3 regions of the Promicromonospora vindobonensis genome follow, and region 3 is predicted to be linked to each of the others. Evidence: predicted binding sites of a transcription regulator. Region 3 holds the regulator's gene; each other region holds the start of a gene.

Region 1 (9,935 bases), 680 kb from region 3:
TGACCCCGACGGCGGGCGACGACGAGAACCCGGAGGCCCGGGGAACCGTCAGCCCACGGTCCTGGGCGGCGCGCACGATCGCCTTCGCCAGCGGGTGCTCGCTGTCCGACTCCGCTGCGGCGGCGAGTGCCAGCAGCGTGTCGCCGTCGACGTCGCCGGCGGGCTGCGCCTCTGCGACGGTGGGCTCGCCCTTGGTCAGGGTGCCGGTCTTGTCGAACAGCACGGTGTCGACGGTGCGCATGCTCTCGAGCGCGAGCCGGTCCTTGACCAGCACGCCGCCGCGGGCGGCCCGCTCGGTGGCGATCGAGACGACGAGCGGGATGGCGAGCCCGAGCGCGTGGGGGCAGGCGATCACGAGCACGGTCACGGTGCGGATGACGGCGTCGTCCGGAAGACCCACGAGGGACCAGACCACCGCGGTGACCGCGGCGGCGCCGAGGGCGAACCAGAACAGCCAGCCGGCCGCGACGTCCGCCAGGCGCTGTGCGCGCGACGACGAGCTCTGCGCCTCGGTGACCAGCCGCTGGATACCGGCCAGCGCGGTGTCGTCGCCGGTGGCCGTCACCTCGACCCGAAGCCCGGAGTCGGTGGCGACCGTCCCGGCCGTCACGGCATCGCCCTGGCCGCGGGAGACGGTGCGCGACTCGCCCGTCACCATGGACTCGTCCATCTCGGCCTGCCCCTCGACGACGCGTCCGTCGGCGGGGATGCTGCCACCCGGCCGCACGACGACGACGTCGCCGACCATCAGGTCCGCCGGGGCGACCGTGACGATCTGGTCGCCGTCCACGCGCTCGGCCTCGTCCGGCAGGAGGGCCGCGAGGGAGTCGAGGGCCGACGTCGTCTGGGCGAGCGACCGCATCTCGATCCAGTGGCCGAGCAGCATGATCACGATCAGGAGCGCGAGCTCCCACCAGAAGTCGAGCTGGTGGTCCAGCAGGCCGAGGCTGGCCCCCAGCGAGGCGACGAACGCGACGGTGATCGCGAGCCCGATCAGGAGCATCATCCCCGGCTTGCGGGACCGGAGCTCGCCGACAGCCCCCGTGAGGAACGGCGAGCCGCCCCACACGTACATGACGGTGCCGAGCAGCGGCGAGACCGCGTTCGCCCAGGTCGCGTCCGGCAGCTGGTACCCGAGGAGCATCGCGAACATGTCGGAGAACGCGACGACCGGCACGGCCAGGACGAGCATGATCCAGAACAGCCGGCGGAACTGGCCCACGTGGTCGCCGTGGCCGGCGTGGCCTCCATGGCCGGCGTGCTCTCCGTGACCGCTGTGGTCGCGGTGCTGCGCGTGGTCGCTGTCGTCAGCATGGCTGTGACCGGCGTGATCTCCCTGATCCACGTGGCCCTGGTGTTCCTCGTGACCGGTGGAGCCCGTGCGGTCCTGACGGTCCGTGTGGTCAGCGCGCACCCGGTGGTCGACGTGACCGCCGTGACCGGCGTGGTCGTGTGATTCGCTCATACGTCCCTGTATACCCCTAGGGGGTACCGCCGTCAAGCGGGACCGGCCGATGATGAGCACCCGTAGAGCCCTCCCCTGGTCTGCCCTGTCCGCATGCCGCCAAGCCCAGGACCCACCTCGGGCCCTACGCCAGGGTGGACGCCCTCGACCCCCGACCACGGGTCCGCGTCCACCTGCCGGGCGGCTCGGGCGCCAGCATGGAGGGCGGTGTGCGGAACGGGTGCTGGCGGGTCAGGTGCCGGGGCTGGTGCCGGGGCTGGTGGTGTGGCTGGTGGTGTGGCTGGTGGTGTGGTGTGGGTGTCCGTTGCGGTCGGTGAAGTGCCAACCGTTGTCGAAGTGCATGGTGATGCCTTGGCTGTCGACGAGGTCGTGGTGATACCAGCAGAGCAGGGCGGCGTTGTGCACGCTGGTCTCGCCGCCGTCGGCCCAGTGGCGTACCGCGTGGTGGACCTCGCAGCGTGAGGGCGGCTGGTCGCACTGGCCAAGGACGCAGTGTTTGTCGCGGGCGATGACGGCCCGTCGTAGCTGTCCGGTGACCGTGCGCTGAGTGCGGCCGACGTCCAGGACCTGGGAGTCGGGTCCGAACACGATGCGGGTGACCTGGCTGTCGCACGCGAGGCGGCGCAGGAGGCTGGTCGGGACCGGATGGTTGGTCTCGGTGAACACCGCGGGTGTCTTGATCGCGGGCACGCCCAGACCGTTGAGCCCGACCACACCCGCGGTACCGGTACCGGCCAGGCCCGCGCCGCTACCCCCCGTGGCGCCGGGACTGGTGCTGGTGATGCACGTGGTGCTGGGGCCGGTTGGTGCGGTGGTGCCTGGGGTGGGTCGGGCCTCGCCGATCTGCTTCTTCGCCGCCAGGGCTTGGAGCTCGGTCCAGGACACGGTGACCGACAGGTGCGGCCGCACGGAGGCCCCGGTACCGGTGTGGGCGTTGTCCAGCACGACGCGCGCGATATCGGCCAGGGCCTGAGCGCGACGCTGTCCGGGAGTGCGGTCGTCACCGGTGGCCGGCGCGCCCATGACCGCACCGATCGCGGTGGTCAGGACCAGACCGTGCTCCTCGGTGAGGAACCCGGACAGGTGATACCCGCCCAGCGTCGGGGAGACATCCAGGTACTCACGGTCCTTGGCCTTGAGGTAACCACGCTCGTCGGCCTCGGGATCGGCGTGACGCGCGAAGTAGCGCACCAGACCCCGGAACCGGTCCGGTCCGTTGCCGGTCGACCAGTCCAGCAGCTGTTCCTCCCACGTCGGGAACCCGACCCCCGGTGGGAGAGCGTTCTGCGTCGTCGAGTCGTCGACCCCACCATCGCTCCCGCCACCGGTGCCACCACCGGTGCCACCACCGGCGCCGGGCCCGTCCGCGTCTGCGGCGTCCGTGCCGTCTGCGGCAGGCCCGTCCGTGCCCGGTCCGGTGGTGCCCGGTCCGGTGGTGCCCGGTCCGGTGGTGCCCGGTCCGGTGGTGCCCGGTCCGGTGGTGCCCGGTCCGGTGGTGGCCAGGTCGACCGCCGGCGCCCTGAGGGCCTGGGTGCGCTCCGGGCTGGTGGTCGCGACATCGACCAGAGCCCGCACCTTGTCCTGGCTGATGCGTCCGGCGAGCGCCCTGGTCAAGGTCGCGGGAAGGTGGTCACGCAACGCCCTAGCGGTACGCACGTCACACCTGGCGGTCGTGGTCCGCACGTCCTCGGCGCGGGCGAGCCAGACCGCGAACGTCCGAGCACCGGACCGCGCCCACAGCCCCGCGGCCTCGATCCGGGGCAGCACCGACCACCGCAGCGCATCCACCCGAGCACCCACCACCCGCAACCGCGCCGAAACCCCCACCAGACCCGAGAGCGCGACATCGTCCGCGGTGACCGACCGGGCCAGCTCGTCCAGCAGCCCGTCCATCTCCGTCAGTACGTCCTCCACGGAGCGCGGACCCGCACCGTCGTACTGGCCTGCCGCCATCGCCCCCACCCCTTCCGCCACCGGCGTCGAGTGCCATGGGTCATGACTTCATGACCACCACCCGATTCTATCGAACATCTGTCCGCATATCTGGGTGGACAAGGGATCTGTGGATATCTTTTCGAGCCGATGGCCGAAGAGGTCAAGGAGGCCTCCGACGGCGCGGCCGACACACGACGGACCGGGCGCGCTGAAGAACATGCGCTGAAGAACACCCCGGACCACGAGTGGCACGACAGGCCGCTGGCACCGCGCCCTACGGCGACGTCGGCGGTGCTCACGCAGCGGAGCACCTGCGTCTCGTCCTCTCCGGGCCGCAGGCCGCGACCATGAGAGGGGCGACCGCGAGAGGGGTGACCGCCACCTCGTGTCGGGGGTCGGCCCACAGATGGCCGACCGCCGACAGGAGGTGACGGTCTCAAGGGAACCCCCGCCCGCCGAGGCAGAACCCGGGCCCTCAGGACCGGACGAGCCGCGCTATCGCGTCGGAGGCCTCCTTGACCTTGGCGTCCGCCTCGGCGCCCCCGGTCCGGGCGGCGTCCACCACGCAGTGCTTGAGGTGGTCGTCCAGCAGGCCGAGCGCCACGCTCTCCAGCGCCTTGGTCAAGGCCGACACCTGCGTGAGGATGTCGATGCAGTACTGCTCCTCGTCAACCATCCGGTGGATCCCGCGCGCCTGGCCCTCGATGCGCTTGAGCCGGGCGAGATAGTTGGCCTTGTCGGTGATGTAGCCATGGGTGGCCTGTGCGTCACCCTCCCCGTTCACGCCAAGGGCGCCAGGGGATCCTGTTTCGGTCATGGTTCCCATGGTGTCATCTCAGGTCAGACCGCCGCCGCGTACCTGGCGGGGTCGGCGTCGAACGGGGCCTCGCATCCGGCGCAGCAGAACCAGTAGCGCTGGCCCTCGTAGTCGCGGAACAGACCCTTGGCCTCTGCCTCCGTCTTGATCACGGTGCTGCCGCGCATCACGGGGCACTCGGCCAGCTCGTCGGCCGTCGGGCCGAGGAGGTTGCCGCCGGGGTGGCTCGTCGCGGCCGAGGGTCCGTGGCCGCCGCAGTGGCCGCCGTCGGCCTGGCCGCCTGGCTGGTGCTGGCCGTGGTCGTGGTCGTTTCCCATGGTGGGTTTCCCTTCGTTGGTGGGTGATCAGGCGTCCTGCAGCGTCCTGGCCTCCGGCCGGGACGCAGCGCGGACGCGGGGGGCCGCCGTACGGCTCGAGAACGAGCGCAGACGGAGGCTGTTGCCGACGACGAAGACGCTGGAGAACGCCATCGCCGCGCCGGCGAGCATGGGGTTGAGCAGGCCGAGCGCGGCCAGCGGGATCGCGGCGACGTTGTACCCGAAGGCCCAGAAGAGGTTCGTCTTGATCGTGCGGAGGGTGCGGCGCGAGAGCCGGATCGCGTCAGCGGCCGAGCCGAGGTCCCCGCGCACGAGGGTGATGTCGGCGGCCTCGATCGCTGCGTCCGTTCCGGTGCCCATGGCCAGGCCCAGGTCGGCCTGCGCGAGGGCGGGGGCATCGTTCACGCCGTCGCCGACCATCGCGACGACCTTGCCCTCCGCCTGCAGCCGGGCGACCACGTCCGCCTTGTCCTGTGGCATCACCTCTGCGATGACCTCCGTGATGCCCACCTCGGCGGCGACCTGCTCCGCCACCGCGCGGTTGTCGCCCGTGAGCAGCACTGGCGTGAGCCCGAGCGCGGTGAGCTGCGCGACTGCGGCGGCGCTGGTCGGCTTGATCCGGTCGGCGACCACAAGGATGCCGCGGGCCTGACCGTCCCAGCCGACCGCCACGACGGTCTTACCTTCACCCTCAGCTTGAGCCTTAGCCTGGGCCAGGTGCACGGGCAGGTACTGCGACCAGTCGGCGAGCAGGGCCTCCCTGCCGACGACGACTGCGTGGCCGTCGACGACGCCCTGCACGCCCAGTCCCCGGACGCTCTCGAACGACTCCGGGGCCGACAGGCTGCCGACCTCCTGGGTCGCGCCCTTGGCGATCGCCTGCGCGACGGGGTGCTCGGAGGCGTCCTCCAGGGCACCGGCGAGCCGGAGCAGCTCCTCGCGACTCGTACCGGCGTCCGGGACGACGTCGAGGAGGGTCATCTTGCCGGTGGTGACGGTGCCGGTCTTGTCCAGCACGACCGTGTCGACCCTGCGGGTGGACTCCAGCACCTCGGGACCCTTGATCAGGATGCCGAGCTGAGCCCCTCGTCCCGTGCCGACCAGCAGCGCGGTGGGCGTCGCCAGCCCGAGCGCGCAGGGGCAGGCGATGATCAGCACAGCGACGGCGGCCGTCAGCGCGGCGGTCGCGGGGAACCCGCCGCCGAGCCAGACGCCGAGGGTGCCGACGGCGATCGCGATGACCACCGGGACGAAGATCCCGGAGACCCGGTCGGCGAGGCGCTGGACCTCCGCCTTGCCGGACTGCGCGTCCTCGACGAGCTGCGCGATCCGGGCCAGCTGCGTGTCCGAGCCGACCTGCGTGGCACGCACGACCAGCCGGCCGCCCGAGTTCACGGTCGCCCCTGCCACGGTGTCGCCGACCCCGACCTCGACGGGGACCGACTCCCCCGTGAGCATCGAGGCGTCGATCGCCGACGAACCGGTGACGACGACGCCGTCGGTGGCCACCTTCTCGCCCGGCCGCACGACGAACTCGTCGCCGACGGCAAGGTCCTCGACGGGAACCCGGGTCTCGGTCCCGCCGCGCAGCACGGCGACGTCCTTCGCACCGAGCTCGAGCAGCGCCCGCAGCGCCGCGCCGGCCTGCCGCTTGGACCGCTTCTCGAAGTAGCGCCCGGCCAGCACGAACATCGTGACGCCTGCGGCCACCTCGAGATAGATGTTGGCGGCACCGTCGGAGGGCGCGATGGTCAGCTCGAACCCGTGCGTCATCCCCGGTACGCCGGCGGTGCCGAGGAACAGCGCGTACAGGGACCAGAGGAACGCGGCCGACACGCCGAGCGAGATGAGGGTGTCCATCGTCGCCGCGCCGTGCCGCAGGTTGGTCCACGCGGCCTGGTGGAACGGCCACGCCGCCCAGACGATCACCGGCGCGGCGAGCGCGAGCGACGCCCACTGCCAGTACGTGAACTGCCACGCGGGCACCATCGCGAGGGCGATCACCGGCACGGCCAGCACGATCGAGGTGATCAGCCGGTTCCGCAACGAACGGAGCTCGTCGTCCCGCGCGTCGACGGCGTCGCCGCCGCCCTTCGGGGCCTCCTTCGGCGCCGGGAGCGCCGCGGTGTAGCCGGTCTTCTCCACCTCCGCGACGATGGCGCCCAGGTCATAGCCCGCAGGGGCCGTGACCTTTGCCTTCTCGGTGGCGTAGTTGACTGTGGCGCTGACCCCGTCGAGGCGGTTGAGCTTCTTCTCGATCCGCATGGCGCACGACGCGCAGGTCATGCCACCGATCTCGAGGTCGACGGTCGTTCCCGGCTCGTCCGTCCGGGATGTGGTGTCGGACATCATTCCCTCCCTGTCGCGTCCAGGACGAAGTGCGCGGTGCGCACCACCCCGTCGACCTTGAAGTCCAGGTACAGCAGGTAGCGGCCCGGCGTGGGGGCCTCGGTCATGAACCCGATGTCGGGGCCGGACCTCGAACCGGGCGCCGGCTCGTCACCCTCCGGGTGCACGTGCAGGTAGGCCAGGTCGCCGTCGCGCAGAGCGACGAGGTGCCCGTAGGCGCCGAGGTACGGCTCCAGCGTGGTGACCGGCTCGCCGTCCTGCGTGACCGTCACGGTGAGCATGGAGTCACCGCTGGTACCCAGGTCTCCCGTGAGCGTTGCGGTGTACCCGTCGACGGTGTCGCTCGTGGAGACCGACGTCGCGGGCTCCGGTGCCGCCCGTCCGCCGACGTCGACGGTGCGGCCGAGCGTCACGTTCTCACCGGTCACCTCGGGGACGAAGTCGGTGAACACCCGGTAGCTGCCCGCCGCGTCCCAGGTCCACGGGACGGACCAGACGCCGTCGGCCGACATCTCGGGGTGCACGTGCCGGAACCGGGTCCCGTCGGTGCGCACCACGATCAGGTGCAGCTCCTTGTCGTGCTCGGTCTCGAACGCGGTCACTGCGCCACCGTCCGCCGAGGTGATCGAGAACGAGAGCGTCCCGTCCTCGCCGACCCGGTCGGGAGCGCTCACCGCGCTGAGGAGCAGCCCGTCCTGCTCGAGGGCGAGCCCGCGCACCGGGGCCGCCGTGGCGTCACGTGCGTGCTCGCCCGCCTCCTGCTCCGTTTCCATGTCCGCGCCCACGTCCGTTCCCATCTCCATGTCCATGGTGTCCGGGTCGCCGGCCTCCTCCGCCGTCGTCGACCAGGCGGCCACGGACGCCTTGGGCACGACAAGGCCCGCGACGGTGAACGCCGCGACGAACAGCGCGACGAGGCCGGCGCCGTAGACGCCCAGGCGCTGGGGCGCGTTCACGAGACGCGCTCCGCCTCGTACCCGGCCTCGTCCACCGCGGCCAGGACCGCCGCGTCGTCCGGCGCGGCGCCGCTCGTGACGACGAGCCTGCCGGTCGCGGCGCTGACGTCGACGTGCTCGACACCGGGAAGCCCGCCCACCTCGCCACGGACCGCCGTCTCGCAGTGCCCGCAGGTCATTCCGGTCACCTGGTACTCGGTCGTCGCCATCGTCATCTTCCTTCCGCTCGTTGCTACCCCTAGGGGGTAGCCGTATGACGGTACCATATACCCCCCGGGTGTATTTCGGTCAAGGCGAGGGGACCGCACGGCCGGCCCGACCGGGCGGCTAGGGTGCGCGCATGGACCTCATCACGACGGCGGCCCTCGTCATTCTGCTGTTCGCCACGATCACCGTCACCGGGAACCTCCGGTCGGCCGCACGGACCGCTGAACGGGTCGAACGCAAGCTGGACCTGGTGATCAAGCACCTCGGCATCGAGGGTCCGGCCGCCGAGGGCATACCGCCGGAGATGGTGGCGGAGATCGACCGGTGCATCTGGTCCGACCGACGGGTCGAGGCGATCAAGCTCTACCGCGAGGCGACCGGCCAAGGGCTGGTCGAGGCCAAGCAGTGGGTCGATCGGCGCGCTGCGTCGTTCTGAGCACTCCCCCAGGCGCCGCCTGGAACCACCACATATTCCTTGACACGAATATTCTCGATAGGGAATACTCGTGCCATGGACACCCTCCTCACCGCTCTCGCCGACCCGGCGCGCTGGCGGCTCGTCACCCTGCTGGCCGAGCGGCCGCGCCCGGTCGGCGTCCTCGCCCAGCTCGCCGGCGCACGCCAGCCGCAGACGACCAAGCACCTGCAGACCCTCGAGCGTGCAGGCCTCGTCACGTCCCAGCGCAGCGGCCAGCGCCGGGTCTACGCCCTGCAGCCCGGTCCCCTGCGCGACCTGGCGGCCGCGCTCAGCCGGCTCGCCGCCACCGCGGACGACGTCGGCGGCGCGCGTGAGACGTTCGACCGTTACGGCCACAGCATGCACGCGGAGCGGCTCGCTGCCGAGCAGCCCGGGTGGGCCGACGACCGCTCGTTCACGTTCCGGCGGTCACTGACCGCACCCCCCGAGCAGGTCTGGCACCACCTCACCGAGCCCTCGCTGCTCGCCCGGTGGTGGGCCCCCGACGACCTCCGCGTCTCCGGGCTCGTCTTCGAGGCGCGGCCAGGCGGGCGGGTGGCCCTCGAGTACCGGGACATCGACGACGCCGACGGCTCCGACCTGGTCGTCGGGCGCGCGGAGGGGGTGGTCGACGTCGCCCGGCCCGCCGAACGCCTCGCCTACCGGTCGTCCCCGCTCCTGGCCGACGGCGGCGTCGCCTTCACCGCCCACGTCGACATCGGCCTCCTGCCCACGGACTCGGGCACCGACCTCGACGTCCGCTACGGCATCACGCACAGCACCGTCGACTCGGCGGACTTCGTCGCGGGCATCGAGATCGGCTTCGGCCAGAGCCTCGACAAGCTCGCGGCGGCCGTCGCCGCGGGCCCTGACCGGACCAGCAACGCAGACAGCGACACCACCACGAGGAGCACACCATGAGCGAGCAGATGGGCGGCCGCAGGGTCGTCACCAACATGAGCATCTCCCTCGACGGCCGCTACGCAGCGGCCGACCCGCTGGACATGGGGTGGGTCCTGCCGTACGCGGTCACCGACGTCGCCCGCGATCACCTGACGAACCTCTGGGAACCGGCGACCACCGCCCTGCTCGGGCGGGTGAACGCCGAGGGCTTCCTCGGGTTCTGGCCCTCCGTCATCGGCCAGGAGGGCGCCGACCCGCGCGACGTGGCCTTCGCGAAGTGGCTGGTCGACGTCGACAAGGTGGTCCTCTCCTCGACCCTCGACGAGGCGCCGTGGGAGCGGGCGACGATCGTCGACAGGCCGACCACCGAGGCGGTCGCAGATCTCAGGGCCACCGAGGGTGGCGACATCCTCGTGCTCTCGAGCGCGAGCGTGATCAAGGCGCTGCTGGCCGCCGACCAGGTCGACCGGTTGTCGCTCGCGATCTTCCCGGTCTTCCTCGGGGCCGGGCCGCGGCTCTTCGACGACGG
Region 2 (9,935 bases), 1.4 Mb from region 3:
CTCGGTGCCCCTGGCCCGGCAGTCGGCCGCCCCGTCGCTGGCGCACAAGGGCGTCGGCTACGGGATCCCCGGCGAGCACGTGGACGGCAACGACCTCGCGGCGCTCCTTGACGTCCTGTCCGCAGCGGTCGAGCGGGCCCGCGCCGGAGCCGGACCGCAGCTCGTCGAGGGCCTGACCTACCGGATGCAGGCCCACACCAACGCCGACGACGCGACACGCTACCGCGCCGACGACGAGGTCGCCGCGTGGGCGGCCAAGGACCCGCTGCTGCGGCTGGAGGCCTACCTGCGGGCCGAGGGAGTGCTCGACGACGCGCGCGCCGCCAGCTTCACCGAGGCCGCCGAGCAGGTCGCCCGCCGCACGCGGGACGGCCTCAACCAGGACGTCGAGCCGGACCCAGAGGACCTGTTCCGGTTCGTCTACGCCCAGCCGACCCCCCAGCTCGTGGAGCAGCTCGACCTGGTCCGTGACGAGCTCAGCCGTGACGCGCTCAGCAGGGACGAGCAGAGCAGGGACGAGCAGAGCAGGGACGAGCAGAGCAGGGACGAGCAGAGCAGAGTGGAGACCCGCTGATGACCACTACCGCGGTGGAGCACGCGACGCTCAGCACGGCGCAGGCGATCAACCGGGCCCTGCACGACGCGATGGCGGAGGACCCGTCCGTGCTCGTCCTCGGCGAGGACGTCGGCCCGCTCGGCGGCGTCTTCCGGGTCACCGACGGCCTCACCGCCGAGTTCGGCGAGGACCGCTGCTTCGACACCCCGCTCGCCGAGGCCGGGATCGCGGGCTTCGCCGTCGGCCTCGCGATGAACGGCATGCGCCCGGTGATCGAGATGCAGTTCGACGCCTTTGCCTACCCCGCCTTCGAGCAGGTCGTGAGCCACATCGCCAAGATGCGGAACCGGACCCGCGGCCGCGTCGCGCTGCCCATCGTCGTCCGGATTCCCTACGCCGGTGGCATCGGCGGGGTCGAGCACCACTGCGACTCCTCGGAGGCCTACTACGCGCACACCCCCGGCCTGCACGTCGTCGCGCCGTCGAATCCCGCGGACGCGTACACGCTGCTGCGCGAGGCGATCGCCTCGCCCGACCCGGTGATCTTCCTCGAACCGAAGAAGCTCTACTGGGCGAAGGGCGAGGTCGTCCTGGGCCGCGGTGGTGAGCCGGGCATCGGCACCGCCGTCGTGCGTCGCCAGGGCACCGATGCCACCCTCATCGCCTACGGACCGACCGTGCCGGTGGCGCTCGAGGCGGCCGAGGTGGCCGCGCGCGACGGCCGCAGCCTGCAGGTCGTCGACCTTCGCTCGATCGTGCCGTTCGACGACGCGGGCGTGTGCGCGGCCGTGGAGTCGACGGGGCGTGCCGTCGTCGTCGCGGAGGCGGCGGGCTTCGCCAGCGTCTCCTCCGAGATTGCGGCCCGGGTGAGCGAGCGCTGCTTCCACTCGCTGTCGGCGCCCGTGCGGCGGGTCACCGGTTTCGACATCCCGTACCCGCCGCCGAAGCTCGAGCACTTCCAGCTGCCGTCGGTCGACCGGATCCTCGACGCCGTCGACGAGCTCCAGTGGGAGGACGCGTGACCAGCACCGCGACCGCACAGACCTTTCTGCTGCCCGACCTCGGTGAGGGCCTGACCGAGGCAGAGGTGGTGCACTGGCTGGTCGCGGAGGGCGACGTCGTCACCATCGACCAGCCGGTGGTGGAGGTCGAGACGGCGAAGTCGGTCGTCGAGGTACCCAGCCCGTACGCCGGCAGGGTCGGCACCCTGCATGCCGCCGAGGGAGAGCTCCTGGAGGTCGGGAAGCCGCTGATCACGATCGCGGGCGAGGCCACCGGCGCGGCCGCGGAGGTCTACCGCGAGGAGGAGCAGGCCGGCTCCGGCAATGTGCTCATCGGGTACGGCACGTCGGCGGGAGCGGGCCAGGGCCGCCGACGCCGGCCACGGGGTGCCGGGCCGGTGCAGCCTGTCGGCGCCGTGCCGGACAACCGGCCGGTCAAGGTGATCTCGCCGATCGTCCGGCGGCTGGCGCGTGAGGCAGGGCTGGACCTGCGCACGATCCGGCCCACCGGCGCGGGGGGCGTCGTCACCAGGTCCGACGTGTGGGCCGCCGTCGAGAGCGCGCGCTCGGCCTCGGCTCCGGCTCCAGCTTCTGAGCCCGTGACGGCAGGGGGGATTGGATCCGCCTCAGCCTCCGCCCTCGTCGCCGACGCCGACGACGACGGTGCCGGTGCCGGTGCCGGTGCCGGTGCCGTCGTCGTCGCCCCGGGCACTCCCGGCGAGCGGCGCATCCCGCTCAGCGGTTTCCAGAGAGCGGCCGCAAGGGTGCTGTCGCGGAGCCGCGAGGAGATTCCCGAGGCGACCGTCTGGGTCGACGTCGACGCCACGGCGCTCTGGGACCTGCGCGAGGCCGCCCGCACACCCACAGACCCCGGGCCGGGCCTGCTCGCCTACCTCGCGCGGTTCGTCGTCGCGGGCCTCAAGGTCTACCCGGTACTGAACGCGCGGCTCGACAACGAGCGCGACGAGATCGTCGTGCCCGACGTCATCAACCTCGGCGTCGCTGTCCAGGGCCAGCTCGGGCTGGTCGCCCCGGCGGTGCTCGGGGCGGGATCGATGACGACGGTCGAGCTCGACGCGGCACTGCGCGACCTGACGGCCCGTGCCAGGGTCGGCAAGGCGACGGCCGAGGAGCTCTCCGCGGGGACGTTCACCCTGAACAACTACGGCGGCCTCCGGGTCGACGGCAGCGCGGCGATCATCAACCACCCGCAGGTCGCGATCCTGGGCCTCGGCCGGATCATCGACCGGCCGTGGGTGGTCGACGGCCAGATCGTGCCGCGCAAGATCACCCAGATGTCGTTCGTCTTCGACCACCGGGTCTGCGACGGCGCGACTGCGGCGGGATTCCTGCGTTCCGTTGCCGACGCCGTCGAGAACCCCGCCGCGGCGATCGTGCGGCTCTGACGGTGCTCTGCGGGCTTGATGCCCCGTTGGTGGCGTGAGAGCGTTGACGGGTCACAGACCGCCTCTCCTGACCGTCCGGGGGAAAGGCGAAACACAGTCGTCAGGGCGGCCTGAGGGTCGCCTTGTATCTGCCACGCAACCGTTCTTTCGCCGCCCGGCTCTGGGCCGTCTTCTTTGTCAACGGGGCTGTTCTCTCCAGCTGGGCCCCGCGCATTCCAGAGGTCAAGGACCTTCTCGATCTCAGCGACAGCGAGCTGGGCGTCGCCTTGTTCGGGGTCGCCGCAGGATCGGTCCCCGCACTGTTGCTCACCGCTCGGATCCTCGATCATGCGAGATCAGGACCGGTGTGCGTGGTCACCGCGCTGGTCTTCAGCGCGTCCCTGCCCCTGATCGGTGTCGTCGACGGCCTGTGGCAGCTGACCGGAGTGCTCATGCTGCTCGGGGCGGCCAGCGGTGTCCTCGACATCGCCATGAACACCGCGGGCATCGCCTACCAGCAGCACACCGGTCACCGGGTCCTGTCCCGGCTGCACGGCGGGTACAGCCTTGGCGTGCTCGCCGGTGCCCTGGGCGGGGTGGCCGCGACGCATGTCGGTGCGACGACGACCGAGCACTTCGTCGCCGTCGCCGTCCTCCTCGTGGCCCTGACCGTGGTGGGTGCGCCGATGCTGTGGTCCCGGCCCCGGAGCCCCGCCGAACGAGAGGCTGGTGGCACCCAGGTCTTGGCGCGGAAGAGGCGCCTCCGTCTGCCGTTGACGATCGCCGTGGTCGCCGTCTCTGGCCTGTTCATCGAGGGGTTGGTCACGGATTGGTCGGCTCTGCTCATCACCCGCGACCTCGGAGCACCAGCCTCCCTGGGGGCCGCCGCCTTGGCCTTGTTCAGCGTGGCGATGTTCATCTCCCGCTCGGCCGGCGACGCCGTGCTGGACCGTTTTGCCGAACGCACGGTTCTGACCACCGTTGCCGTCGTTGTGGTCTGCCTCGTGGTGCTGGGCTCCGTTGTTGCCCAACCGCTGGTCATGGCCGTGACAATCGGCCTGGTGGGGCTGGTCCTTGGCCCGGTCTTTCCCGTGGCGATCTCCCGTGCCAGCCGTTCCGCACCTGGACGAGCCGCGGCGATGACCGCGCGGGTCAGCGCGGTCGGGTACATCGCCTACCTGGGCGGGCCGCCCGTGATCGGCTTCGTCGCTGACGTTGTCGGTCTACCCATCACGTTCGCCGCCGCGGTGGCCCTCGGCTGCCTGGGCATCGCCCTCGCCCGTCGCGATCCCGGCTGACGCGCCCCCGGGAAGGCCGTGAAGAGTTATCCACAGATTGCAGTTAGCACGTGCAGATCGTACGACTGTTCGAGAGAATGGGGCATCGAGACAGTGACGAACGGGGCGGGGGTGGGGACCAGTGGGACAGTCGACGAACAGCGTGGCGTCTGGTGGTCTGCCTCCGGCGAGTTCGATCGAGGAGGCGTTGGCCCGGATTGAGGCCGCGGTGAGCGAGCTGGCGGGTCTGACGGGTGCGGAGGTGCTGGACGGGTGGGACGCACCGACCATCACCCGCCTGGCTGACGCGCACACGAGGATCCGTCGGGTGACGGGCCGTTTGGACGGGGTGCGGTACACGTTGTTGCCGCGGATCGAGGCCGAGGGTTCCTGGCGGTCGGGTGGGATGGCGCGCACGTTCACGTCGTGGTTGCGGGTGCGTGAAGGCATCTCCGCAGCCACCGCGGGGAAGGACATGACGATCGCGCGCCGCCTGGCCACCGCCCTGCCCGTCACACGCGACCGTCTGGTCGCGGGGACCCTGGGCGCGGACCACGCAAAAGTGATGACCGAGGTCGCCCCGACCAGCCAGACCCGCACGGACGCGTTGGCGTGGCTGATCGACACCCGCACCGGAGAGACGACCACGCCGGAGCGGTTCATCCAGACCGTGCCGGTCGACTTTCCCGACCCGGCCGACGACCCGGACGGGGCCCGGACCCGTGAGCTGGTCACGCAGGTGCTGGAGGGCGCGGTCACGCAGGGCACCCTCGTCACGGGTGAGGGTCTGGTGCTGCGGGAGGCGGGCTGGTTGAACGCGGACCAGTTCCGGGTGGTGGCGCGCCGGTTCGCGTCGGTGACCGATCCGGACACCGATGACGTGGAGGACGACAAGGCCGCGGCGGGGGAGTTCTTGGACCTGTCGAAGACGTTTGGTGGGTATCACGTCGCGGGGTTCTTGACCGATGAGCATGGTCTGCTGGTCTCGGCGGCGGTGAACGCGGTTATGGGCGGTCCTGCCGCGGAGGACTCGAGGACGCCTGCGCAGCGTCGGGCGCAAGGCCTGGCTGACGTGGCCCGCATGGTGCTGGACACGAACCAGGCCTCTCCGGGGGCGGCGATCGCGCCTCATCTGAATGTCACGGTGTCGTGGACGGAGCTGGTCACCCAGGTCATCCGCACCCGTGACGGGTTGTGCGTGACGTGTGGGCAGGCGCCCGCACCCGGGAACCAGGCGGGCCCGGTGATGGTGTCCGGGGTGTTGTCAGCGGGAGGTCCCGTGTTCACGGAGACCCGCGGGCGTGCACCGCGGGCGTTGGTGCGCCGGTTGGCGTGCGACAGCGCGGTCACGAGGATCGTGTTCGGACCGGACGGTGCCGCGCTGGATGTCGGACGTGCGCGACGGACGGTGACGGGGCAGATGCGTCGTGCGGTGATCGCCCGGGACGGGCATTGTGTGTATCCGGGGTGTGATCAGCCGCCGTCGCGGTGCGAGGTCCACCACGCGGTACGGCACTGGGCCGATGGTGGGGAGACGTCGGTCGCGAACAGTGCGTTGCTGTGCTGGTTCCATCACCAGCTCGTCGACACGCGTGGCATCGTCATGCACTGGACCGGCAAGCCCACTCACGCAGACACGCCCGGGATGCTGATCGAGACCGGGTGGGCCTTCACCGACGCCCGCGGCCACCGCATCCACCTACCCGACGCCATCCAGGGCCTACCGCCGCCGGACGCCGAAGCCGCCTGACACGCAGGGACCCGGCACGACCCGGCCAGCTCCGACCCGGCTCCGGCAAGCCCCGACCGCCGAGCCGCCGCCGACAGCCGAAGCGGTCCGACCTATGGGTAGCGGGGGCCGGACCAGCACAAGGACCAGCACAGGACCCGCGCACCGCTGCAGGACCCGGACGGCGTCAGCGGGGTTCGATCAGCTGGTTGGTGATCCGCGCGGTGCAGATGCGGCGGCCTTGCTCGTCCGTGACGACGATCTCGTGCGACGTGATGGTCCGGCCCAGGTGTACGGGAGTTGCCGTGCCGGTCAGCAGCCCGTCCGTCGCGCCCCGGTGGTGCGTGATGTTCAGGTCCACGCCTGCGCACACCTTGTCCATCGTGCTGGCGTGGATCAGGGCGCACCACGATCCAAGGGCCTCCGCGAACGCGGCGGTCGCCCCGCCATGCAGACGGTTCAGCGACTGGGTGTTCCCCGCCACCGGCATGGTGGCCACGACGCGCTGCGCCGACTGCTCCAGAACCTGGATGCCCAGCTTCTCGTCCAGCGCGCCCAGCGTGATCGCCCATGGCTTCGTCATGCCGACACTCTAGGGGCGTGACCGGCAGCTTCTACCAGCTCGACGCCCCGGCATCCTGCCGGTCCAGGTCCGGAACCAGGTCGGCACGGTCGGACGCCTGGGCGACGTGCCGGCCCGCCAGCCGGCCGGAGACCATGGCCCAGCCGATGTGCAGCCCGTGGTTCAGCAGCTGCAGGCCACCCTGGCCGGTGGAGCCGGCCGCCCAGAGGCCGGGGATCGGCTGCTGGTCCTCTGTCGTCACCCGCAGCTGCGTGTCGACGGCCAGACCGCCGTCGGCCAGGGTGATGAAGGCGTTCATCGGCCCGAGAGCGTAGAACGGGCCCGAGCGGACGCCGTCGCCGAGGTGCTCACGGCCGAACCGGCTGTCGCTGCCCGCCGAGACGTCCGCGTTCCATCGGTCGACGGTGGAGCGCAGCGTCGCGGGGGCGATCCCGATGCTTCGCGCGAGCTCTTCGATCGTGTCCGCGCGATGGAAGGTGTCCGGACGATAGCGCCGGTAGTCCTCGACGTACGCGTAGGCGACGCCGGGAAAGGTCGAGACGGGGTGCGGCCAGGCCGAGAAGGTCTCGGCGACACGGGCGTCGAAGATCATGTAACCGGCGTTGGCCGGCTCGGCGGCGACCGCGCGGGCCATGGCCTTGTCGGTGTCCTCGTTCGCGACGCGCTCACCGTTCGGGCCCACCAGGATCGCGCCCCGGTGGTACATCGCGACGTTCGGTCCGACCCAGCTGGTCAACGCGCCACGGATCACGTACGCGAGCAGGCGTTTCGGCAGGTGCTCGACGACGAGGCGCATCGCCTTCGACAGGAGGGGGTGTGACGGCAGCATCTTGATCGGGTCCGGGCGGTTCGCGGGGGCGAACCGCAGGCCTTCGTAGAGTCGGTCCATCTGCAGCATGACGCCGCCGACCCGGGTGGCGAGCAGGAAGCCGTCGCCGGTGTTGTTCTTGTTCACCGCGGGGATCCGCGCGGCGTCCTCGCCGACGAACCGCGCCTTCATCTCCTCGGAGGCCGAGTAGTCCCCGGTCGCGAGGACGACCCCGCGTCGTCCGAAGTAGTCGCGGCCCTCGGCACGGGCACCGATCACGTCCCCCGCGGCGTTGCGGAGCAAGGTCTCGACGCGTACGGACGTGCGGATCGTGACCCCGCGCTTGCGGCACTCGCGGAGCAGCGCCTCGCGGTAGGCCGTCGAGTTCGGAAGCACGTTGTGCATCCGGGGCTTCTCGTAGGGCGGTTCGGGCGTGGGACCCAGGAACTGCACGCCGATGCTCGACAGCCACTCCACGGTCGGGCCGGCGTTCTCGGCGAGGATCCGCCGGAGCTCCTGGTTCTCCCGCGCCTCGAACTCGCCGTTGGCGACCTTCATGTCGGCGACGAACAGATCGATGCTGTCGTTCACGCCCGCCCGGTACTGGTAGGACGTGTTCGCGGCGGTGAACGAGCCGACCGACATGGCGGTGCTCCCACCCACGCGGTCGCACTTCTCCAGGACGAGCACGGTGGCCCCGCTGGTGGCCGCGGAGATCGCGGCGCTCAGCCCGGCGCCGCCGCCGCCGATCACCAGGACGTCTGCAGTGTTGTTGTTCATGGTCTACCTCTCACGGGAGTCGGACCGGTATGACGACCACCGGCGGGGCGTGCAGGTCAGTAGCTGGCGCGTCCGCCGGACGCGTCATAGACGAAGCCGGTGGTGAAGGACGCCTCTGCCGACGTGATGAACTCGACGAGGGCAGCGATCTCGGCGACGGTGCCGAACCGGCCCATGGGGATCAGGTCCCGCTGGACGGCCTGCCGCTCGGGGGCCATCCCCGCGATGAGCGGTGTCTCGATCGAGGCGGGGGCGACGGCGTTGACCGTGACGCCCGACGCGGCGAACTCCTTTCCGACCGACTTGACCATGCCGATCACGCCCGCCTTGGCCGCCGAGTAGGGCGCCATCTGCGGGTTGCCCTCCTTGCCCGCGATCGATGCGATGTGCACGATCCGTCCGTAGCCGGCGGGCAGCATGTGCCGCAGCGCGGCCCTGGTCACGGCGAACGCACCGCCGAGATTGACCCGCAGGATCCGCTCGAACGTCGGCTGGTCGACCTCGGTCGTCGGGACGACGGGGCCGAGGATCCCCGCGCAGTTGATGACGATCTCGATGCCGCCGAGCCGGCCGGCGACCAGCTGCATCGCCGCGTCGACCGAGTCCGGGTCCGAGACGTCGACCGGCAACCGGTCCGTGACGGACGAGTTCTCCGGCCAGACCGCGTCCGGGAGGTCGAGCCCGGTCACGGTGACGCCGTGCGCACCGAGGCGGGCCGCGATGGCGGCGCCCATCCCGCTCGAGGCACCGACGACGACGGCTCGCTGCGGGCTTCCGGCGTCGGGCGGGCTTCCGGCGTCGGGCGAGCCTACGGTGTCGGGCGAGCTTACGGTGTCGGGCGAGCCTACGGCGGCAGAGGTAGAGGTAGAGGTAGAGACCGTGGCGGACCTGGTGGCGTGCCCGGCGGCGGAGCGTCCTGCCCATCGCCCGGTGACGTAGCCGGGTGCCAGGCCGCCCGCGTACCCGTGGTTCGACAGGCCCCCGATATCGGCACCTGCGGCGAACAGGCCGGGTACCGGGCGGCCGTCGGCGTCGAGCGCCCGGCCCTCCGTGTCGGTGCGGATGCCGCCGAACGTGAAGGTGATCGACGGCTGCACCTGGAGCGCGTAGAACGGGCCCGTCTGGGCGGGGCGTGCCGTGGCCGCCACGGGGACGCCGAGAGAGACCCCGCCACCCTCCCGCGCGGTCCGGTCGTAGTCGGCGAGCGTACGGCTCAGGACCTCCGCGTCGACGCCCCAGGACGCCACCTCTGCGACCAGGTCGGGGAGGGTGGGTGCGGTGGCGTGCCGCGCCCCGAGGTCGGCGGCGTGCTGGAAGCGGTCGATGGCACCGAGGCCGGGGAACGGCTCGGAGGTGGCCTCGGTGCGACGGACGTGGTCGTCGAAGACGAGGATGCCCAGCGCTTCCGGCTGCCACATGAGGTCCTGGTTGAGGATCTCGTCCCCGCGGGTCTCGTCGGCGAACCGTTCGCCGCGCAGGTTCACCAGCACCGCCGACCCGGAGTAGTACTGAGAGGTCGGCAGGAAGTCCGCCGGCTCGAACCGGTCGACCGGGGACCCGATGAGATGGCCGTAGAAGGTACTCATCGCCCCGGTCCCACCCGCGCCGGCGTGCCGGGCCAGGCGGAGCCCGTCACCCACGCTGCCGGGGTTCGAGCGCAGCAGGAGGCGGTCGGCGTTGCGACCCATGTGTCTGGCCAGCTCGGCAGGGTCGCCCTGGAAGCCGCCGGTCGCGAGGACGACGGACGGCGCGAAGATCCTGACCGTCCCGCCGTCTGTGGTCCGGGCCAGCACGCCCGTCGTCCCGCGCTCGTCGC
Region 3 (9,935 bases):
CGGTCGCCTCTGCGGCTCCCCGCCCGCCGGGGAAGACCGGCCGTGGGCCGTCGGCGAGCGCGTGGGCGAGGGAGAACAGCGTCAGCGACGACGCCGGCGGGGCCGGCAGCATGATCAGCTGCTCCGTCGCCGTCCGGTCCGTCGCCGTCCGGTCCGTGAGCAGCTCGGAGACCGTGGCGAAGGACCGCTCCCACGAAGCGGCGGTGCGCAGCACGACACGCGGTGCGCCGCTCGTCCCCGAGGTCAGCGCGGCCCAGGCAGCACCGTCCGGGACCGGGGCGACGTCGGCGAGCTCGCGCACCGCGGACCACTGCGCAGCGGGCCACCGGTCGTCGCCGACGAGCGGGACGTCCCCGTGGGCACGCACCGCTCGGATGCTGTCGACGAGCTCGTCGGTCGAACCTCGCAGCACCACGATCCGCGCGGTCATCGCGTCACGTCCGCGCCCGAGGCGTCCTGCTCCCTTGGCGAGAGCCACGTACGCCGGAACGCGCGGGGGTAAGCACGCAGGAGGGTGGTGACGGTCAGGGTCGCGAGCGTCGCCTTCACCAGGTCACCGGGGAGGAACACGAGGCTGGTGAGGACGGTCTGCTCGAGGGACAGGCGGGTGATCACGCTCTGCACGGGGATGCCGAACGCGTACACGACGACGATGCCGCCGACGACCGTCGCGAGCGCCGTCCGCCAGATGGCCGGCTTCCGGGCGGCGGAGTGCACGATCAGGCCCGTCACGAACGCCCCGGCAACCCATCCGGCGAGGTAGCCGGCGGACGGCCCGACGAACACGCTGACGCCGCCACGCCCTCCGGCGAGCAGCGGCAGACCGACCGCGACGAGGGCGAGCAGCACGACCATGGCCAGAGCACTCAGACGCGGTCCGAGGACCGCGCCGGCGAGCATGACGCCGAACGTCTGCGCCGTGATCGGGACGGCACCGAGGACGCTGAAGCTACCCGGCAGACCGAGGGCGGCGACGATCGCGACAAAGACTGCCACGCGCGCCATGTCCGTCGCGTCGAGCGCCCGACGCCGCGCACCATGTTCGATGGGCACCTGTTGACCTCCTACCTGAACACTGTTCACCTGAACGGTGTTCGGGTCACTATAGTGGCAGCATGCCAGCTCCGGGAACCTCGCTACGACGAAGTCGCGACGACGTTGCCGACATGGCCCTGCGCCTGTTGGACGAGCAGGGCCTGCCCGCTCTGACGATGCGGCACCTGGCGACCGCCCTCGGTGTCCAGCCAAGCGCCCTGTACTGGCACTTCCCGAACAAGCAGGCGCTTCTCGCCTCGGTCAGCGAGCGGATCCTCGCGCCGATGGGCGAGGAGCCGCTCGGCGGCATGCCCATGCACGAAGCCGTGCGCACGGTGGGCGCGCGGATGCGCGAGTGCCTGCTCGCCCACCGGGATGCGTCCGAGCTGGTGTCGAGCTCGCTCGCCCTCGGGCTCGTGAGCTCCCCCGTGCGGGCAAAGCTCCTGGACGTCGCCCGCCTGCGCGGCGTGCCCGCCTCGCTGGCCGAGGTGGCCGCTGAGGCGGTCATGCACTTCGTCGTGGGCTTCACCTTCCACGAGCAGCAACGCCTGGCCGCGGGTCAGCTCGGGCTGCTGGAAGAGCCGGTCAGCTCGAGCGTGGAAGGTGCGCGTGCGGACTCCCCCGGCGGCGACGACTTCACCGAGGCGCTGACGATGATCGCGCACGGCCTCGAGGTGTCGATCGCCCAGTACAGGAACCACCACCGCTAGCCTTCACCACCGAGGATCAGCCGCTCTTGCGGCGGAACATCTTCGCGCTTCGCCCGCTCTGACCGTGACCTGGGCTCAGTGAGCGTCTCGACCATGTCGAGGATGAGGTCGAGGCCTGGTTCGAACTCGTCGCCGAACGAGTATCCCGGCCGTAGGACGTGGACCTCGGCGAACACCGCCAGGTGGGGGTACCGGCCGGCGTCCGGGACGGCTGGCTGGCCCCCTGGCTGCTCGCCGTTCCCCCCGCCGTCGCGGCCGCCCGAGGGCACCGCTGCCTCCTGGAGCACGAACCCGTACACGTATGCGTCGACGAGCGTGTAGGCGCGCGCGGTCATCGGCAGCGACAAGCCGGCGCCGAGCAGCACGCCCAGCACGGCGTCGTGATGACGGAGCGTCGCCGGCCCCGGCGCCGACCGGGAGTCCAGAATCGTGAGCGCCCAGGGGTGCCGGGCCAGGACGGCGCGCGCGGAGATCGCTCGCGCGCGGATCGCAGCCCGCCACGGTGACCGCGCCTCGGGCAAGTCGATCTCGGCGAAGACCCGGTCCACCATGCCGTCGAGGACGTCTTCCTTGCCGCGGACGTAGTGGTACAGCGACATCGGCTTGAGACCCAGCGCGTTCGCCAGCGACCGGATGGTCACCGCGGCGAGCCCGTCCGCGTCGGCGAGCGCGACGGCGGCGTCGAGCACCCGCTCGCGACTCAGCGGTGCGCGGCGGGCGACTCCCCCGGTGTCGGTCTCTGGCACGGCATCCCCCTCTGATTCATTGACGGCACGCTCTCGCACCTCTACCGTACAAAGTACCCTTACTTAGTACGGTTGGAGCAACCTCATGTCTCACCGTCAGGCCGGCAGACTCGCCGGCACCCTCTTCCTGGCAGTCTTCCTCCTCTACGGGGTCGGCAGCACGCTGGCACCCCAGCCGGCCGGGCTGACGCTCATGGTCCTCAACTCGGCCGGCGTCGCGACGATCGGGGCAATCGCGTTCCGACTGTTGCGGACCGCCGCCCCCCGGACCGCCCTCGTCTACGTGCTCGCGCGGATCACCGAGGCCGTCGCGCTCGCGATCGGCGTCCTGTTCCTGGCGGGCGGGAACGCCGAGGCGAACCAGGCCGCATATGTGGCGGCGATGGTCGTGCTGGGCGTCGGCAGCGTGCCGTTCTGCCTGGCCCTCGCGAGGCACCGCGTCGCCCCACGCTGGCTCAGCATGTGGGGCGTGGTTGGGTACGTCCTGCTCGCAGTCGGTGTGGGGCTGGATTCCGCCGTCCCCGGCGCCGGTGTCGCGCTGGCCGTCCCGGGGGGCCTCTTCGAGCTCACCCTGGGGGTGCTGCTGCTCGTTCGCGGCTGGCCTACCCGCGCACCCACGGTCACGCCATCGGTGGCGGCCACGCAATGACCGCTACCACGGTCCAAAGAACCTGGGCTTCGCTCGTTCAACGAACGAACCCGCAGCTCGGTGAGCAACACAAAGGCCGCTGACCAGGTCAAACACCTGGTCAGCGGCCTCCACCACCGAGGATCAGCCGGACTTGCGGCGGAACATCTTCTGCACGGGGCCGGTCGTCTCCGAACCGTGCACCGCGCCGGTGTTCACGTCGCCGGCTGCGGTCCGGTGCTGCGCCGAGTTCTTGCGGTCCAGCGCCTCCTTGAACCGTGCCTTCGCGTCCTTGCTCGGCGCGGTCGGCACCTTGGGCTCCTCTACGCCCTCGGCTTCGACCTCTGCCGCCTCGGCATTGGGCTTCTCGTCCGTCACACCGATCACCTCCTCTTGTTTCGGGGGTCCCTCGATCGGGTCCGTCGCCGCCCAGCCTGCACTACCGCACAACCAGGTGCCAACATTTTTGGGCACGGTCGAGCCGCCCGGCCAGCGGCGCCCGGCCGCGCGGCAGCTCCACGCGGGCCCTCAGGCCTGCGCGGCCGCCCGTTCGGCGCGCTCCGCGCGCAGCGAGGTGATGGCGCTCTCGAAGTCCTCGAGCGAGTCGAACGACTGGTAGACGCTCGCGAACCGCAGATAGGCCACCTCGTCGAGCTCCCGCAGGGGGCCAAGGATCGCGAGGCCCACCTCGTACGCGTCGATCTCCGCGCTACCGTTGCTCCGCAGCGTCTCCTCGACACGCTGGGCCAGGATGGCGAGGTCGTCGTCGCTCACCGGACGCCCCTGGCACGCCTTGCGCACACCAGCCGCGACCTTGTCGCGGCTGAAGGGCTCGGTGGCGCCGGACCGCTTGACCACGGACAGGCTGGCCGTCTCCACGGTGGTGAACCGGCGGTTGCAGTTCGGGCACTGGCGCCGGCGCCGGATCGACAGGCCGTCGTCGGCGGTCCGCGAGTCCACCACGCGCGAGTCAGCATGGCGACAGAACGGGCAGTGCATGCTCACTCCTGCGTGGTCGACCACCGACCGGAGGCCTCCGGTCGCGCCCCGACCGTAAGCGGGCAAACCACCCCCATGCAACATCGCCGCGCCATTTGACGGCGAATTGTGGTCTCTCGTCACTCCTTGGGTAGGAGCAACAGCTCTCCGACCCGCACCGTGCCCGACGACATCTCGTTCAGGTCCTGGAGCCGGGCGACCGCGTGCCGGACGTCCTCGCCCGGCCTCGCGATCTCCGTGGCGTAGCCCCAGAGCGTCTCACCCGGCTGCACCGCGTGCACCCGGACCTCCGTCGGTTCGCCGGGGGAGCTGGCGACGGCGGTCGCACCCCAGGTGATCATCGGCGCGAGCAGGAGCATCGCCAGCAGCACGAGCGCCGCGCGGCCGCGCCTGGTGAGCCGCAGGCCGGCCAGGCCCAGCCGGTCGGCGATCGTGCGCTCCCGGGCCGGCCGGTACGCCGGGGCCGCGGCCGGCCCGGACGCCTGTGCATACGCCCGGCCGTACGGCGGCACGAACGCCTGTCCATACGTCGGGGTGTACTGCCGCAGCGGGATCACGTCCCCCATGGCCCCTCCTCGAAGAGTGACTGAGCTCTTGTCGTTCATACAAGCGTTCGTCGAACGCCCGTACCATTGTGTAGCACGGGACACCGTCCGATGTCGAGACACGCTCGAACATTCGTTTGAGCCGAGCGAGTTTGTGATCTAGAGTGGGTCGCGCATGGGAGAACATTTGTCGGAACGGGAGGGGCACGGGCATGACGGGACGGGACGGGACCAGCGACACGAGAGCCGTCGACACGGCGCTCTCGGGTGTCGCCACGCTGGACGCGCCGGGCGACAAGGCGGTCGCTGACGTACACACGATCTCGCCGACAGACCGCCTCACCGAACGGCAGCGCCTCGTGCTGGACACGATTCGGCAGTCGTTCGAGACGCGGGGCTACCCGCCGTCGATGCGTGAGATCGGCGAGGCCGTCGGGCTGGCCAGCCCGTCGAGCGTCAAGCACCAGCTCCAGATGCTCGAGAAGAAGGGCTTCCTGCGTCGCGACCCGAACCGGCCGCGCGCGATGGAGCTCGTCGAGCCCATGGCCGAGCAGGTCGACAAGCCGACACGCGGCGAGATCCACTGGCCCGAGCCGCGCCGTAGCGGCCAGGTCCACTGGGGTGGCTCGGTGCCCGACGACGCCAGCACCCCGCCGCCGTCGTACGTGCCGCTCGTCGGCCGGATCGCGGCCGGCGGGCCCATCCTTGCCGAGCAGGTCGTCGAGGACGTCTTCCCGCTCCCCCGCCAGCTCGTCGGGGACGGCGAGCTGTTCCTCCTCAAGGTCGCCGGTGACTCGATGGTCGACGCCGCGATCTGCGACGGGGACTGGGTGGTGGTGCGGCGGCAGAACGTTGCCGAGCAGGGCGAGATCGTCGCGGCCATGATCGACGGCGAAGCCACGGTCAAGACGTTCAAGCAGGCGGACGGGCACGTCCTGCTGCTGCCCCAGAACCCGGCCTACGAGCCCATCCCGGGCGACGAGGCGCAGATTCTGGGCCGCGTGGTAGCGGTGCTCCGCAGCCTGTAGGGGCCGGACACGCGCGACGAGAACGGGGTTGTGTTCCTGCTGGGTCTCCAGCGGAGCACAACCCCGTCGTCGTCTCCCCCTGGCCCGTCCTCAGAAGCCGAAGCGCTTCTGGACCGCCCGCACGCTGTCCGCCGAGGTACGCAGGCCGGCCAGCTCCTCGTCGGACATCGGCACCCGCACGTTGTCCGTGACGCCGCGCCGGTCCACGAGTGACGGCACGGACAGGCAGACGTCGCTGATGCCGTGATAGTCGTCCAGCAGCGAGGACACCGGCATGATCCGCCCCTCGTCCTTGAGGACAGCCTCGATGATGCGGGTCCCGGCCAGACCGACGGCGTAGTTGGTCGCCCCCTTGCCCGCGATGATCCGGTACGCCGAGTCGACCACCTCGTGGTGCACCTCCGCGCGCACCGCGCCGTCGATCGGCGGCCTGCCGCCCAGCGGCGCCCAGTCCAGCAGCGGGACACCACCGATAGTCGCGGAGCTCCAGAGCGCGATCTCCGAGTCCCCGTGCTCCCCTGCGATGTACGCGTGCACGTTCCCGACGGCCACACCGCAGCGCTGGGCGAGCACACCACGCAGCCGCGACGAGTCCAGGACGGTGCCGCTGCCGAACAGCTGCTCACGCGACAGACCGGAGATCTTGAGCGCCGCGTAGGTCACGACGTCCACGGGGTTGGTCACCATCAGGTAGGTCGCGTCCGGCGCGACGTCCACCAGCCCGGGCAGGATCTGGTGCATCAGCCCGATGGTCGCCTCGGCGAGGTCGATCCGGGTCTGCCCGGGCTTCTGCTTCGCCCCGGCCGTCACAACGACGACGTCCGCCCCCGCGCACACCGCAACGTCGTCCGAGCCGACCACCTGCGCCTGGGGGGTGAACATCAGACCGTGCTGCAGATCGAGCACCTCCGCCTCGACCTTTGCCCGGTTCACGTCGTGGAGGGCGATCGTCCGGGCCGAGCCCCGGGTGAGCGCGGCGAAGGCGAGGGTCGAGCCGACCGCCCCTGCACCCACTACCGCCAGCTTGGTGGTGCGTGAGCCGGACGGCTGCGCGCCCTGGACGTCCGAGAGGGCTGACATGTGTCCAGGCTATGTGTCGAGCCGCGCCAGCGCGGCGCGGACAAGCGCCGAATCCGTGGTGGGCCAGAACCCGGGCATCGAGCGGGTGAGGAACGAGGCGTACCGCGCGGTCGCGAGGCGTGGGTCCAGGACCGCCACGACACCACGGTCGTCCATGCTCCGCACGAGGCGCCCGGCGCCCTGCGCGAGCAGCAGCGCGGCGTGCTGCGCTGACACCGCCATGAACCCGTTGCCGCCCGCTTGCTCGACGGCCCGTGCGCGGGCCGCCTTGACCGGGTCGTCCGGGCGGGGGAACGGGATGCGGTCGATGAGGACGAGCTGACACGACGGGCCAGGCACGTCGACGCCCTGCCACAGGGACAGCGTGCCGAACAGGCACGCGGCCGGGTCCTCGGCGAACTGGCGCACCAGCGTGGGTAGCTGGTCGTCGCCCTGCGCCAGGATCGGGAAGTCCAGCCGCTCGCGTATGGCCTCGGCGGCCGCGTTCGCCGCACGCCGGGACGAGAACAGGCCGAGCGTACGGCCGCCGGCGGCCGTGATGAGCTCGGCGATCTCGTCGAGCTGCGCCTCCGTCGTCGGCTCGCGGCCGGGCGCCGGCAGGTGCCGCGCCACGTACAGGATGCCCTGGCGGGGGTAGTCGAACGGGCTGCCTGCGTCCAGGCCGCGCCATGGCGGGGCGTCCTCGCCCTTGAGGCCAAGCGTGCCCGCCACCGGCTCGAACGTGCCCCCCAGCGCCAGGGTGGCCGACGTGAACACGCCGGTCGCCTCCCCCAGCAGGTGCATGCGGATCAGGCCGGCGACGTGCAGCGGCGCCGCGTGCAGGCGCGTCACGTTGTCGCCGAACCCGCCCCACCCGTTGTCGGGGCGCGAGCACCACAGCACGTCGGCGGTCGTGTCCTTGAACGCCATGCGTTCGGCCGTCTCGAAGAGCTGCAGCATCGCGCCCTGCGCCATCTTCAGCCCCGGCTCCGGCTGGCCGGCGGCCTGCCCCTTGCCGCCGCCCGTGTCTGGCTTCAGCGTGCTCAGCACCTCCCGCGCCGCGTCCCGTACCGCGCCGACCGCAGCGCGCAGCTCGTCCGGCAGACCGTCGGGGAACCGCTCGGCCGGCGCCGTCACCAGCAGGGTCCCGAGGGCTTGCGCCGCCTGGTCGAGGGCGTCGGTGTTCGTTCCGGTGTGCCGCCGGGCCAGCCGTGCGGCGTTCTCCACCGAGGCCATCGACAGGTCCACCGTGGCGGACGACGTCACCCGGTCCGTGAGCTCGTGCGCCTCGTCGACCACCACGACGTCATGCTCCGGGAGGATGCCCGGGCTGCCGGTCGCCGCGATGCCGAGCATCGCGTGGTTGGTGACCACGACGTCCGCGTCGCGGGAGATGGTGCGTGCCTTGTCCGGGAAGCACTCGGCGAGCATGGGGCACTTGCCGCCCAGGCACTCCATGGCGGTCACGGACACCTGGCGCCAGGCCCGGTCCGGTACGCCCGGCACCAGGTCGTCGCGGTCGCCCGACTCCGTCTCCCCCGCCCACTCGTGCAGCCGGCGGACGTGGTCGGCGAGCGTGGCGCCGTCGTCCTTGCGACGGCCGCGCGCCCCGCCGGACCCCGCCGTGTCCTCGGTCCGCGGGTGGTCCTCGCCGCCGGGCAGGTCGAAGAGCGTCGGCTCGTCGGCGGGGTAGCCGCCGCCGACCTTGTGCACGCACAGGTAGTTGTGCCAGCCCTTGAGCAGCGCGATACGTGGCTCGCGCGGGAGCTGCGGCGCCACCGCCTTGGCCACCAGCGGGAGATCACGTGTGATGACCTGCCGCTGCAGCGCGAGGGTGGCGGTCGAGATGATCACCTTGCTCCCTGCGGCCACCGCGTGCCGGACGGCGGGCACCAGGTAGCCGAGCGACTTACCGGTGCCTGTGCCCGCCTGGACGAGCAGGTGCTCGCCCTTCTCGATGGCCTCGCCGACGGCCACCGCCATCCGGTGCTGGCCGTCCCTGCGCCCACCGCCCAGCTCTCCGACAGCGAGGTCGAGGAGCTCGTCGACGTCGGGGATCCGCTCGTCGGCGGTGGGGGCGGCAGGTGCGTCGGGAAGGCTGGTCACACGTTCGATCCTAGGCCGGGCCACCGACATGCACCCCACGTCGTCCACAGGTGCAGGCCGTCACCCGTCGCGCTACCCCTTGACCGCCCCGCCCAGTCCGGCCCCGCTCAGGAACAGGCGCTGGAAGGCGAGGAACAGGGCGATCGGCAGGACCGTCGAGATCGCGAGCGCCGCGAGGAACACGTCGAGCTCCAGGTAGGGGGCGATGGCGGGCAGCCTGACGGACAGCGGCTGGTTGGCCGGGTCCGGCAGCACCAGCATGGGCCAGAGGTAGTCCTTCCAGGCGGCGATGACGGCGAACACGGAGACGACGCCGAGGATGGGCTTGGACATGGGCAGCACGATGCTCCACAGCAGCCGGAAGGGTCCGGCGCCGTCGACGCGGGCGGCCTCGAAGATCTCGCGGGGCAGGCCGTCGAAGAACCGCTTCACCAGGAGCACGTTGAACGCGCTGGCGCCCATGGGGAGCCAGACCGCCCAGAACGTGTTGAGCAGGCTGACGTGCACGATCGGCACGTCGAGGATGGTCAGGTAGAGCGGCACGAGGAGCACGACGGACGGCACGAACAGCGTCGCCAGCACGAGGGCGAAGATCGCGTTGCCGTACCGCGGCCGCAGCACCGACAGCACGTAGCCGCCGGTGGTGGCGACCAGGATCTGGAAGAACCAGGCGCCCGCCGCGACGATCAGCGTGTTGACGAAGTAGTGGTCGATCTCCGCGCGGTTCCATGCGGTGGCGAGGTTGGCCCAGTCGACGCCGGTGGGGAACAGCCCCAGCGGATCGCGCAGGGTCTCCTGGGTGGGGGTGACGGCGGCCTTCGCGAGCCAGAGGATCGGCCCCAGCCCGACGACGACCAGAGCGGTCAGCAGGCCGCCCTGCAGCACCCAGAGGGAGCCCCGCACGCTCGGCCGACGCCGGTCGTGGGACGACACGATGCCCCGTTCGACGGTCTCCGGGGTGCGCCGGCGGGCGGGGGCCGGGATCCGGACGTTCGCTGCCATGTCAGCTGCTCCAGGGTCGGGTCACGCGGAAGTACACCGCGGAGAGGACGGCAAGGACGCCCGCGAGCATGAGGCTC

Evidence for each region. Region 3 encodes LexA, which represses DNA repair genes until DNA is damaged. Its sites were predicted from a motif close to TCGAACANNTGTTCGA; they were not measured.
Region 1: the regulator LexA is predicted to act here: its motif matches at 3,489-3,504, upstream of ACFS27_RS18155 (HNH endonuclease signature motif containing protein).
Region 2: the regulator LexA is predicted to act here: its motif matches at 4,298-4,313, upstream of ACFS27_RS15090 (HNH endonuclease signature motif containing protein).

What each region holds. Positions count from the first base shown of each region.
Region 1 covers NZ_JBHUOG010000002.1:1,104,998-1,114,932, forward strand. Annotated here, with positions in the region: gene ACFS27_RS18145 (heavy metal translocating P-type ATPase) at 1-1,222, opposite strand, end outside; gene ACFS27_RS18150 (hypothetical protein) at 1,232-1,456, shown strand; gene ACFS27_RS18155 (HNH endonuclease signature motif containing protein) at 1,697-3,418, opposite strand; gene ACFS27_RS18160 (metal-sensitive transcriptional regulator) at 3,876-4,217, opposite strand; gene ACFS27_RS18165 (YHS domain-containing protein) at 4,241-4,534, opposite strand; gene ACFS27_RS18170 (heavy metal translocating P-type ATPase) at 4,562-6,883, opposite strand; gene ACFS27_RS18175 (heavy-metal-associated domain-containing protein) at 6,883-7,839, opposite strand; gene ACFS27_RS18180 (heavy-metal-associated domain-containing protein) at 7,836-8,048, opposite strand; gene ACFS27_RS18185 (hypothetical protein) at 8,180-8,482, shown strand; gene ACFS27_RS18190 (metalloregulator ArsR/SmtB family transcription factor) at 8,558-9,424, shown strand; gene ACFS27_RS18195 (dihydrofolate reductase family protein) at 9,421-9,935, shown strand, end outside.
Region 2 covers NZ_JBHUOG010000002.1:410,961-420,895, forward strand. Annotated here, with positions in the region: gene pdhA (pyruvate dehydrogenase (acetyl-transferring) E1 component subunit alpha) at 1-574, shown strand, start outside; gene ACFS27_RS15075 (alpha-ketoacid dehydrogenase subunit beta) at 574-1,578, shown strand; gene ACFS27_RS15080 (dihydrolipoamide acetyltransferase family protein) at 1,575-2,963, shown strand; gene ACFS27_RS15085 (MFS transporter) at 3,086-4,240, shown strand; gene ACFS27_RS15090 (HNH endonuclease signature motif containing protein) at 4,449-5,969, shown strand; gene ACFS27_RS15095 (PaaI family thioesterase) at 6,136-6,531, opposite strand; gene ACFS27_RS15100 (FAD-dependent oxidoreductase) at 6,563-8,119, opposite strand; gene ACFS27_RS15105 (SDR family oxidoreductase) at 8,176-9,935, opposite strand, start outside.
Region 3 covers NZ_JBHUOG010000002.1:1,781,552-1,791,486, forward strand. Annotated here, with positions in the region: gene ACFS27_RS21195 (class I adenylate-forming enzyme family protein) at 1-430, opposite strand, end outside; gene ACFS27_RS21200 (biotin transporter BioY) at 427-1,005, opposite strand; gene ACFS27_RS21205 (TetR family transcriptional regulator) at 1,116-1,745, shown strand; gene ACFS27_RS21210 (TetR/AcrR family transcriptional regulator) at 1,742-2,491, opposite strand; gene ACFS27_RS21215 (DUF4386 domain-containing protein) at 2,577-3,140, shown strand; gene ACFS27_RS21220 (DUF5302 domain-containing protein) at 3,264-3,497, opposite strand; gene nrdR (transcriptional regulator NrdR) at 3,648-4,118, opposite strand; gene ACFS27_RS21230 (LysM peptidoglycan-binding domain-containing protein) at 4,238-4,684, opposite strand; gene lexA (transcriptional repressor LexA) at 4,876-5,691, shown strand; gene ACFS27_RS21240 (L-lactate dehydrogenase) at 5,782-6,771, opposite strand; gene ACFS27_RS21245 (ATP-dependent DNA helicase) at 6,781-8,886, opposite strand; gene ACFS27_RS21250 (carbohydrate ABC transporter permease) at 8,929-9,858, opposite strand; gene ACFS27_RS21255 (carbohydrate ABC transporter permease) at 9,860-9,935, opposite strand, start outside.